DNA from 2 places in the Lysobacter rhizosphaerae genome. Region 2 is predicted to be linked to the other one. Evidence: riboswitches for the same ligand, from Rfam matches in the RefSeq annotation. Region 2 holds a riboswitch; the other holds the start of a gene.

Region 1 (5,710 bases), on a different contig from region 2:
TGAGCCATCGCTCGGCGAAGGCGACTTCGACAAGGCCCGCAAGATCGTCGATGAAGACAAGGACAACACGCCGCTTGGGCGCCTGCTCGGCGCCGGCCTGGCCATGCAGGGCGCGGTGCGCCGCCGCGACGATGTCGAGAAGGCGATGCAGGAAGGCATCATGGAAATCGTGCCGCGCCTTGAAAAGCGCACGCATTACCTCGGCACCTTCGCGAACCTCGCGACCCTGGTCGGCCTGCTCGGCACCGTCTCCGGCCTCATCAGCGCGTTCAGCGCGGTGGCGATGGCCAACCCGGCGGAGAAGGCCAACATGCTGTCGGCCAGCATCTCCGAAGCGATGAACTGCACGGCGTTCGGCCTCGGCACCGCGGTTCCGCTGCTGTTCCTGCACGCGTTCCTGACGTCACGGACCCAGCACCTGGTCGAGAGCCTGGAAATGGCCGCGATCAAGTACCTGAACGTCCTGACGCTGCGCACCAATCGCATCGCGCAGCAGGGCCCCGTCCAGAACATCCGGGCCGCCTGAAGGCAGGAACAGGAGAGACGACGCCATGGCCCTGATGCCCCGCCGCAAGCCACCGGCCAAACCGGTCGAGCTGATGCTCGTGCCGATGATCGACATCTTCACCGTGATGGTCACGTTCCTGCTGATGACGGCGGTGTTCTCGCGCATTTCGATCATCCAGCTCGACCTGCCGAGTGCGTCCTCCGCCGCGCCCACCGAACCGGCCTTCCGTCTCGAAGTGATGGTGCGCAAGGAAGGGCTGGAGCTGACCAACGGTCGCGACACGATCGCCGTGTTGCCCGTGGAGAACGGGGTTTATCCGCTCGAGAAGTTGTCGCTCCTCGCCGCCGACCTCAAGGGCCAGCACGTGGAAGTCGACACGGCTTCGGTGCTGATGGCCCCGGACGTGGCCTACGACCATCTGGTGCAGGTGATGGACGCGGTCCGCAGCACGGACCTCGCAACCGCCAACAGCCATGGCTTCACCGGCACGCCCGATGAGCGCGGCCGCATTTCAATGTTCCCGAAGGTCGCCGTGGGAGACGCACCATGAGGATGTCGCTGAACCCGTTTCGTGGCGCACGCAGGAAGCACGAGGATGTCGAGCTCAACCTGATCCCCATGATCGACATCATGTCGGTGATGGTGGCGTTCCTGCTGATCTACTCGACCGAAGTAGAGGTGGTCCAGAACGCCAAGGGCGTGGAGGTTCCTATCTCCACCGCCGAGGCCAAGCCCGCCGAGACCGTGGTGGTGACGATCACCCAGGACATGCTGCTCGTGCAGGGCGAAGTGATCGCCACGATGGACCAGGTCCGCGATCCGAAGACCGCGCTGATCGAGCCGCTGCGCGAGTACCTGTCGCGCCCATTGACCACCAGGAGCGGCGCCGCGCAACAGGCCGCGCTCGCCCACCGCGAAATCACCGTGCTGGCCGACAAGAGCCTGCCTTACGAGGTGATCCGCAAGGTGATGACGACCTGCACGGCGGCCGCCTACGACAAGTTGTCGCTCGCCGTGCTCGAGAAGGGCGGCAGCAGCGCCCCGGCCGGCGGTTGAGTCAGAACAAGTGACCGATACCAAGACCATGGAACTCGAAACCATCCAGGATGCCGCGGCCCAGAGCCCGCTCGACGAACGGATCGCGCACGCACGTGCGCGACTCGCCGAACTTGCGTGCGACCTCGCCGCGGTCGATGACGAGCTCGAATCCTTCGCCGGGGTGCGCTCCCAGCATCAGGTGCTGGAGCAGGCGTGCCGTGCGCTGGAGGAGCTGGACCAGGCTGGCGCTGCGGCCCTGTTCTGGGAAGGGCTCTCCGCGCAGGACGAATGGCCCGGGCACATCGCGCGTGCGCGTCGCCGTACCGAGTCCGTGCGCGCTCGCATCGCCGATATCGATGCGCGTCGCTGCGGCCTGGTGGAGCGGATCGGCGAGGAGAACGAGCAGCTCTACCTGCTCGAGGACGAAGCCTTCGAGTACCAGGAAGAGCTCGATCGCCTGCGCAACGAATGGATCGTCGAGCGCGAGCTGCAGACGGAGCGTGCGCGCCCGCACCTCATGCTGTGGACGCGTGGCGAAGAGGACCGGCGTTCGCGCAAGGGCCTGGCTATCGCGCTGTGCGTCTGGCTGGTGATGGTGATCGTGTTCCCCTTCATCCACGTTCCGCAGAAGATCGTCCCCGCGGCCGAGAAATTGCCGGAACGCGTGGTCACCGTGATCCCCGAGACCAAGAAGCTGGAGGAGGCCCCGCCGCCGCCGCCGGAACTCACCAAGCCGGTGGTGAAAAAGGTCGAGCCCAAGCCGATGAGGCCGACCGCGAAGGTCGAACCGCAGCCCGTTCCGAAGCAGCCGCAGGCGTCGAAGCCGCAGGGCATCCTGGCGTTCAAGGACAGCCTGGCAGCGGTGGACGACCTGCCTGCCGTGGCCGAGCTCGGCAAGTCCGCGAAGCTCAGTGCCGACACCGGCGCGGCGCGTCCGGAACGCGCCATGCTGGCCAGCAATGCGCCGGGAAGCAGTGGTGGCATCAACCTGTCCTCGCAGAGCCGCAGCTTCGGCAGTGGCGGTGGCGAGCGCGGAGCCATCAAGGGCGCGGCGCTGACCAGGGCCTCGAGTGGAATCAACGCGATCGCGTCCGCGGACAACAACAAGTCGGTTGGTGCCAGCGGCAAGGGAGGACGTTCCGGCGAGGAGATCCAGATCGTCTTCGACCGCTACAAGGCTGCGCTGTACCGGCTGTACCAGCGCGAGCTTCGTCGTGATTCCACGTTGCAGGGCAAGGTCATCCTGCGCCTGACCATCCAGCCGGACGGCAGTGTTTCGATGGTCCAGGTGCAGTCGTCGGAAATGGATGCGCCGGACCTGACCTCCGGCATCGTGGAGCGCGTCAAGGGCTTCAACTTCGGCGCGAAGGACGTGCCTGCGGTAACGATCGTGTACCCGATGAATTTCCTGCCGTCTGGTTGAGACGACGCGTCGAAACGCGCGTTTCAAAGCAAAAAAACGCAATACGACAAAGGCAAAACCACCGAAAGGTGGCGACGCAAAGTCACCGGCCTGTCGGGCGCGCAAAGCGCCCCATGGCAGCGGGACCGCCGGAACCTGCGCCCGAAGCGCAGGCATTCCCTTGGTCCGTCGGTGGCTTGCGTCGCACGCGAACGGAGTGAGGGTGTATGGATCTGGGGCTCGCACGCAAAGCAGGAACAGGCAAGAGCTGGATTCGCATCCAGCTGTGCGCCTTGTTGGTGCTGCTCGGCACGACGTTTGGCGCATATGCGGCGGACTGCGTTGCCGATTACGGCGGCGTGATCGACGGCAACGTGGTCAACCCCGCCCCCAGCCAGTTGACCATCGACGGCAACTGCGTCATCCGGAACTTCCAGCAGCCGAACCCGCTCAATACCAACATCAGTTTCTATACGTCGCCAGGTCAGAACGACGACCGGTGGCTGGTGGTGTTCGACAACGTCGACTTCACCATGGGCAACATCGCGTGCGACGCCGTGCACCAGCACCACATCTGGTTCGTCAACGGCTCGCTGCAGCGTGTGCGGCCGAACTGCCAGAACTTCCTGGTCCCGGTGGAGTCGATCAACAAATCCGCGCCGTCGTACGCGGCCGTGGGCGTGCCGTTCACCTACCGGCTACTGATTCCCGTCCTGATCGATCCGTCCAGCGGCACGGTGGTGCTCAACGGTGCCTCACAGAACGATCTGCACGGCATCACCTTGTACGACAACATCGGCTTTGATCCGGTCACCGTGTACCTCAACGGGCTGGATGACGGCGACCCAAGCACGCCGCCGGCGCAGCTGCCCACCGTGATTCCCGGCACGGGCGTCGACATGAGCCTGGTCGGCACGCCCAGCGTGCGCTGGTGCACGGACCTGTCCTGCACGACGCTGGGCGCGCCCATCAATCCGAACATCGTCGCCAATGCGAATGGCCTGATCGAATTCCACTTCCCGCCGGGCTTCATCCTGCCCAAGGGCGGGCGGCTGGCGATCGACATCACCACCGTGCTCAACGACAACCCGAGTGTCAATGTCCTCGGGAAGTCCTTCGTAAACACGGCCATCTGGCAGTTCGGTCGCCTCATCGACAGCACGTTCTATACCCCGCTGCCCGGCGAGAACGGCATCTCCAATCCGACGCAGATCGCCGGGCCGAACCTGGTCGTCAACAAGACCGGTAGCGCGGCGCTCGGTAGTGGCGGACTGAACCTCGGCCAATGGGGCGACTTCACCGTCGACGCGGTGAACACGGGCCAGTTCGACGCATGGAATGTCACGCTGCTCGACCGCCTGCCCGACGGCCCGAACGGCGGCATGTGCGACATGACGCCGCAGATCACGAGTGTCCAGCTCGGCGGCACGGCGTTGACCGAAGGCGTGCATTACACGCGCTCCTATACCGCGGCGCCCACCTGCGAGCTGAGCCTGAAGTTCCTCGACGCCGCGGGCCCGATCGCCCCCGGGCAGCACCTGGTGGTGCAGTACCGCACCAAGCTGGACGCCAACAGCCAGAACGGCGTCACCCTCACCAACGTCGCCGGTGCGACGAGCTGGTTCAACGACCGCAGCAGCAATCCCGCGCGCGTCGAGGTGACCCGCACGCTCACCAACGGCACGGTCGGCATCGACGACCACGAGGACGCGCACTCGCTCGCGGTCCTGCTGTCGGGCTACTTCTACGAGAAGACGGTGCGCGACCTCACCAGCGGCGACGATCCGGCGAGGACCGCCACGCCCGGTGACGTGCTGCATTACACCCTGCGCCTGCAGGCGACGAAGTCCGGGTTTACCGACGCCCTCTTCCGCGACCAGCTGCCGCCGGACTTCGTGCCCGGCTCGCTGGTGTTCACCTCGGTGCCGGCCGGTACGGTCAACAACAGCAATCCGGCCACGGGCCTGATCGATATCCGCGGCATCGACGTGGCGGCGGGCAATGAAGCGCGCGTCGAATTCAACGTGACGCTGCTCCCGACGCTGGCCAACCGCCACTTGGTCGTGAACCAGGCGCAGTTGCTCAGCAGCACAGGGACGTTCCTGGCGGACAGCGACGACCCGACCGTCAACGGCCAGGCGGATCCCGATCCTGCGGTGGACGACGAAGATCCCACCGTGGTGCGCATCGGCGCGCCGCCGGTCCCGCCCACCAAGGCGCTGCTGTCGCCGGCCAACGGCGAAGCCACCATTGGCGAGGAGCTGGTCTATCGCATCGCCGTGCCCGGCCAGGCGCGTAATTCGCCGATGTACGACGTGCAGGTCACGGACGTGCTCAGCGCCGATCTCGAGTACGTCAGCGCGACCGTATCCGTGGGCGGTGTCGTCAATGGCGCGGGCGTGGTGAATTCGAGCACCGCCTCGCAGCTGGACATCGCGATCGACCAGATTCCGACGGGCCAGCAGGCCTTCGTCGACGTGCGCGTGCGGGTGCGCAACGTGCTCGGCGCGCAGGAAGGCGTCGACGTCAGCAATACGGCTTCGGTCACCTACGCGGAAAGCGACAGTGGTCCGCGCGAACCCGCGCTCACGACCAATGCCGTGGTCTTCAACATCGTCGAACCGACGGTGAGGATCGCCAAGGTCGCCGATCGCGCCATCGCGGCCGTCAACGACGTCATCCGTTACACCGTCACGCTGACGGCGGCGAGTGGCGTTGATGCCTCTGGCGCATTCGATGTGTCGCTCACCGATACGCTCGGC
Region 2 (5,710 bases):
GATCGGTCAGGTTTATTTCGATTTCGCGTTCGACGCCGGCCAGGGCCAGCGTCGTGCGCAGGAAGATGCGCCGCGTGCGATGGCCGCCGGAGTCGATGACGTCGCGTTCGTCGAACACGGGTGCCGCTGCCTGCACCGTCGCCTCGCCGTGGCCGTCGTTGCTGAGACGGAAACCGACCCACGGCCCACCGCGTTCGCTGAACCGCCAATAGCGGTCGACATGCAGCGCCGAGCTGCGCGCACCGCTGTCGATCTTGCATCGCACGGCGGGCAAGCCCAGCCGCGGCAAGCTGGCCCACTCGCGCCAGCCGAGCATGATCCGCTCGCGAGGAATATGTCGTGCCATGCCAAACACCTGCGGAAAAAAGAAAAACGGCAGTCACTGTGACGCGACTGCCGTTACGGTTTTGTTGCCGCGGTTTGCAAAGCTCCACGAGCATCGAACTGGAGCGGGTGATGGGAATCGAACCCACGCTATCGGCTTGGGAAGCCGAAGTTCTACCATTGAACTACACCCGCTGACGGACGGCAGTCTATGCCCCGGGTTACGCGCTTGGCAACGCGGCATGGCGGGCCGCCCGGCCACAAAAGCAAAGGGCCCCGAGGGGCCCTTCGCCTGGTTCATCGATCGATGTGCGTCAGAAATCCGCGCCGACCGTAGCGAACACCGTCGCATGGTCGGCGTTGCTCTGGCCCACGGTCAGGCTGGTACCGATGTTGGCTTGCAACCCGAAGACCTTGGTGCGCGCACCGAAGGTCAGCGTGCCGTAGTCCTGGTCGAACTGCACGCCGGGCACGGCGTACGGCGCGGTATCAGGCATCGACTGCAGCTGTGCCTGGGCCTCCGCGTCCGCGTCCTCGAACTCGCGGTCCACGGTCAGGCGCGCATACGGCTGGAATTGCTCGCTGATGGCGTAGGTCGCCTGCCAGCCGACGCTGCCGATCAGCGAATCGAAATTCTGGTCCGGATAGGCGAGCGAGGTGGACTGGTCGGCGTGGTTCTCCTTGAACCCGTCGATCTCGATGCGCTGCGCCAGCAGGCTCAGCACCGGGCCATGGCGCAGCGCGCCATCGCCGAAGTCCCAGCCCGCGCTGACGCCGGCGGTGAGGTTGTCACCGTCGGCCGAACTGCTGTGCTTGCGCACGGACTGGCCGAGCGTGACTTTGCGATCGATGTCGAAGTCGACCTGGCTCCAACTCAGCTGGCCATTCGCCCAGGCGCCGTTGTCGGCGTACCAGCCGATGAAGCCGCCCAGGCTCAGGTCGGTCTGGTCGAAGCTGCCGCCGTTGTGGCCGAAGTCCTCTGACTGGCGGCCGTAGCCGGCGAACGCGCCGTAGACGAGGTCACCGCTGCTCCAGTCGACGCCGAAGCTCAGCGTCGGGCCGGCGCCGTCATAGATGTCGCCGTCGTCATAGCGCTGGAAGTCGCCGCGCAGGTCGCTCCACCACTTCATGCCGTCCGCGGCCGGCTTGCCGGTGTGCGCGGCGACGCGTTCGGCGCGCGAGCGGCCCACCATCGACGCCGAATTCGGCAGCAGCGCCATCTGGCGCGGGGCCTCGAGGATCGATACTGCGTACTCCGCGATGATCTGGTGGGCTTCGGTACTGGGATGCACGCCGTCGGCGAAGGCACGGCCGCTGCCGGTGCTCACGCAGGTCAGCGAGGTACCGGCGCAGGCGGGGATGGTCGCGCTGTTGAAACCGTAAGCGCCGGGATCGGCACTGATTTCGTGCAGCAGGTGGTAGGTGTCCAGCGGAATCACGCGCAGGTTCTGCTGGGCGAGGCCACCGAACAGGGTCTGGTTGTAGCCGTTCACCAGTGCGGTGATGCCGGCCGAGCCAGCCGCACCCTGCGACAGGCCGAACGGCGTCAGGCCGACGTCGGGCATGGTCGGCACGAGGACATAGCGCGCGCCAGCATTCTCCAAGGCACCGACCAGCCCGACCTGTGCCGCCGCCGAACCGAGGAACTGTGCCGGCGTGGTGGCGCCGTTGAGGGTGAAGAACAGATCGTTGGCGCCGCCCCAGACCGTGTACAGCGCATTCGGATCAGCCGCACCGCCGCCGAGGTAGGCATTGACCTGGGTGGTCAGCGAGGGGGCGAAGCTTGTCGGCGGGCTGGGCGGAAAACCCGGACCCGGCACGACGGTGGCGCCGCCAGCGGCGTAATTGCTGCCGGTGCCCGGGATGCGCGTGCCGGTGTTGGTCAGCGACCATGCCGGTGCCGCGTTGGTGCCGTAGTAGTTGGCCAGGTACTCGGACCACACCAGGCCAGGATTGGTGGTGAAGCGGCCGACCAGGGCGTTGGACGGATTGGGCGGCGCCAGCGGCGACGGCTGGATGAGGAAGTTCCGGTAGAAACCCGAATCGGTCAGGCTGTCGCCGAAAAAGATCGTATTGGAAAAGGTTCCTGCAAACGCTGGAGCCGTGGCCAGCGCCAGGGCGGCGGCAAGCAATCGGCGGACGGGCTTCTTCATCGGTTCTCTCCCCAGAGTGGACTTTCTTATGGTTGGCTTCTGGCGGGGCGCAATACGCCCACGCATGGCGCACGCATCGAACCATGCCGTGACGCGCTCCACAAGGGGCACTGCGGCATGGCGCACAACACTGGCCCCGGCCCGCGAGTGCCGCGACAATGCCCGCATGGACATCGTTTTGAACGGCGAGCAACGCGCCCTCGCCAATCCCATTACCGTGCTCGAGCTGCTGCAGGCCGAAGGACTCGGTGAGCGCCGTGTCGCGGTCGAGGTGAACGGCGAGATCGTGCCGCGCAGCCGCCACGGCGAACGCGCGCTGCACGAGGGCGACCGCATCGAGATCGTGCACGCCCTGGGCGGCGGCTGAACCGGCGTCGCGGCGATGCGTACCCCGGAAACAAAAAACCCGGCTGGGGAGAGAGCCAGTCGGGCCAGTCAAGACGCGCGGTGAACACCGCGGTAGTGGGAACCCGGCCATCGGGGCGGAGGGAGTCGCCCGGATCCTCGGCTTTGCGGCCCCGGCTCGCACCGGGTGTGCTCTTGTACATACCGACGGTGTAAACCGCGCGTAGCAGGGACCTCTTCGCCGGGGGGAGACGCAGGGGAACGCTCGCCGTGCCGGGCCCGATGCATCCTGCTGCATGAACCCAACGCGTCCGCGCAGTCGGAACGGCCACTCTCGCTGCAGATCCCTGCTCCAATCGACGAACGGTAGGCGGAGCGGAGCGCCCGGCGCGCTCAGTCGGCGCAGCGGCATCACCAGCGCCGTTGCCAAAGCACCACTGCTAAAATCCCGGGATGACGCTTCCCGCCCTGTTCACGCCGCCCGCGGATCCATTGATCATCGCCGGCAAGGCTTATTCCTCCCGGCTGCTCACCGGCACGGGCAAGTTCAAGGACCTCGACGAGACCCGCCGCGCCAGCGATGCCGCCGGCGCGCAGATCATCACCGTGGCCATCCGCCGGACCAACATCGGCCAGAACCCCGGCGAGCCCAACCTGCTCGACGTGCTGCCGCCGGACCGCTTCACCATCCTGCCCAACACCGCCGGCTGCTACACCGCCGACGACGCGGTGCGTACCTGCCGCCTCGCCCGCGAACTGCTCGACGGCCACACCCTGGTGAAGCTCGAAGTGCTGGGCGACCAGAAGACGCTGTACCCCGACGTGGTGCAGACGCTGGCCGCCGCCGAAACGCTGGTGAAGGACGGCTTCGACGTCATGGTCTACACCAGCGACGACCCGATCCTGTGCCGGCGCCTGGAGGAGATCGGCTGCGTCGCGGTGATGCCGCTGGCCGCGCCGATCGGTTCGGGCCTGGGCGTGCAGAACCGCTACAACCTGATCGAGATCATCGAAAACGCGAAGGTGCCGATCATCGTCGACGCTGGCGTGGGTACGGCATCGGACGCGTCGATCGCGATGGAACTCGGCTGCGATGGCGTGCTGATGAACACCGCCATCGCCGGCGCCAGGGATCCGGTGCTGATGGCGCATGCGATGCGGCTCGCCGTCGAAGCCGGACGCGCGGCGTTCAAGGCCGGGCGTATCCCGCGCAAGCGCTACGCGAGCGCATCGTCGCCGTTGGACGGGCTGATCGGCTGATGTCTGAGCAGGACGCCCGCAAGGCCCCGCCCAAGCCCTTCACCATCGAGGAAGGCCATCGCAAGGTCCGCAGCTTCGTGCTGCGCCAGGGACGCTTCACGCCGGCGCAGCAACGCGCGTTCGACGAGCTGTGGCCGCGTTTCGGCCTGGACTATGCGGGCGTGCCGCGTGATTTCGACACGGCGTTCGGCCGCAGCGCGAAACGCGTGGTCGAGATCGGCTTCGGCAATGGCGAGGCCCTGCGCTACGCCGCCCGGCACGACCCGGACCGCAACTACATCGGCATCGAAGTGCATGCGCCCGGCGTGGGCCGCCTGCTCAACGCACTCGCGGAGGACAGCAGCGACCATGTCCGCCTGTACCACCACGACGCGGTCGAAGTGCTGACCCATGAGATCGCCGACGCCTCGCTCGATGAGGTCCGCATCTACTTCCCGGATCCATGGCACAAGAAGCGCCACAACAAGCGGCGCCTGGTGCAGCCCGATTTCGCGAAGCTGATCGTCGGCAAAATCGCCCCCGGGGGCCGCTTGCACCTCGCCACCGATTGGCACGACTATGCCGAGCAGATGTGGGACGTGCTCGATGCAACACCGGGCATCGTCAATCGCGCTGGGGAGCGCGGCTGCGTGCCGCGACCGGAGTGGCGGCCGCAGACGCATTTCGAAACCCGCGGCCAGAAGCTCGGCCACGGGGTGTGGGACCTGCTGTACGACAAGCCGTAGACCGGCCTGGCCACTGTTTTCCCCAAAAGGAACGCAGCGCGTCATGGCCTTGGGAACTACTAAGCAATGCGGCGGATCGAAACTCCGCTCACGAACGAGAAGTCTCAAGCGACCAGCCTGACGAATGGACACCGCCCTCCCGCTCACCACCGACATGAAGCTCGTCCTCGGGCTGGTGGGGTTCACGATGGTGATGTTCCTGTTCGAACGGATCCGCGCGGACGTGGTCGCGCTGGTCGTGCTGGTGCTGCTCGGCCTGTCCGGCCTGGTCGAACCCGAACTGCTGTTCAACGGCTTCTCCGGTAATGCCGTCATCAGCATCGTCGCGACGATGATCCTCGGTGCCGGCCTGGATCGGACCGGCGCATTGAACCGCCTGGCCGCCTGGCTGCTGCGGCGTGCCAACGGCATCGAGCAGCGCCTGCTGCTGTTCACCACGGCCGTCGCCGGCCTGAATTCGTCCTTCATGCAGAACCCGTCGGTGATGGCGCTGTACATGCCCGTCGCCTCGCGCTTGTCCTCGCGCACGGGCGTGTCGCTGCCGCGCCTGCTGCTGCCGATCGCCGCGGCCATCGTCATGGGTGGCGCACTGACGATGGTCGGCAACTCGCCCCTGATGCTGCTCAACGACCTGCTGGTCGCCGCCAATGCCAACCTGCCTTCGGGCGCGGCGACCATCGAGCCGTTGAAGATGTTCGCGCCGTTGCCGATCGGCGTGGCGTTGCTGGCGACCTCGCTGGCCTACTTCCATTTCTTCGGCGACAAGCGCCTGCGCGAGAAGGAAGAAACCGGCGGCGGCGCCACGCCTGCGCGCACGCAGAGCTACTTCGCCAAGACCTACGGCATCGAGGGCGACGTGTACGAGCTGACGGTCAGCGCCGACAGCCCGCTGGTGGGCATGTC

The links. Region 2 has a riboswitch for cyclic di-GMP ahead of ACYVGE_RS09715 (autotransporter domain-containing protein). Riboswitches for the same ligand answer to the same signal wherever they lie in the genome.
Region 1: linked by a shared signal. The riboswitch ahead of ACYVGE_RS00165 (isopeptide-forming domain-containing fimbrial protein) and the one ahead of ACYVGE_RS09715 (autotransporter domain-containing protein) in region 2 are both predicted to bind cyclic di-GMP.

What each region holds. Positions count from the first base shown of each region.
Region 1 is NZ_BAAGXO010000001.1:30,910-36,619, forward strand. It holds gene ACYVGE_RS00145 (MotA/TolQ/ExbB proton channel family protein) at 1-526, shown strand, start outside; gene ACYVGE_RS00150 (ExbD/TolR family protein) at 552-1,058, shown strand; gene ACYVGE_RS00155 (ExbD/TolR family protein) at 1,055-1,564, shown strand; gene ACYVGE_RS00160 (AgmX/PglI C-terminal domain-containing protein) at 1,575-2,969, shown strand; cyclic di-GMP riboswitch class I at 3,011-3,102, shown strand; gene ACYVGE_RS00165 (isopeptide-forming domain-containing fimbrial protein) at 3,176-5,710, shown strand, end outside.
Region 2 is NZ_BAAGXO010000007.1:119,701-125,410, forward strand. It holds gene ACYVGE_RS09705 (ATP-dependent zinc protease family protein) at 1-346, opposite strand, end outside; tRNA gene ACYVGE_RS09710 (tRNA-Gly) at 446-519, opposite strand; gene ACYVGE_RS09715 (autotransporter domain-containing protein) at 639-2,477, opposite strand; gene thiS (sulfur carrier protein ThiS) at 2,644-2,844, shown strand; cyclic di-GMP riboswitch class I at 2,939-3,026, opposite strand; gene ACYVGE_RS09725 (thiazole synthase) at 3,276-4,082, shown strand; gene trmB (tRNA (guanosine(46)-N7)-methyltransferase TrmB) at 4,082-4,807, shown strand; gene ACYVGE_RS09735 (SLC13 family permease) at 4,932-5,710, shown strand, end outside.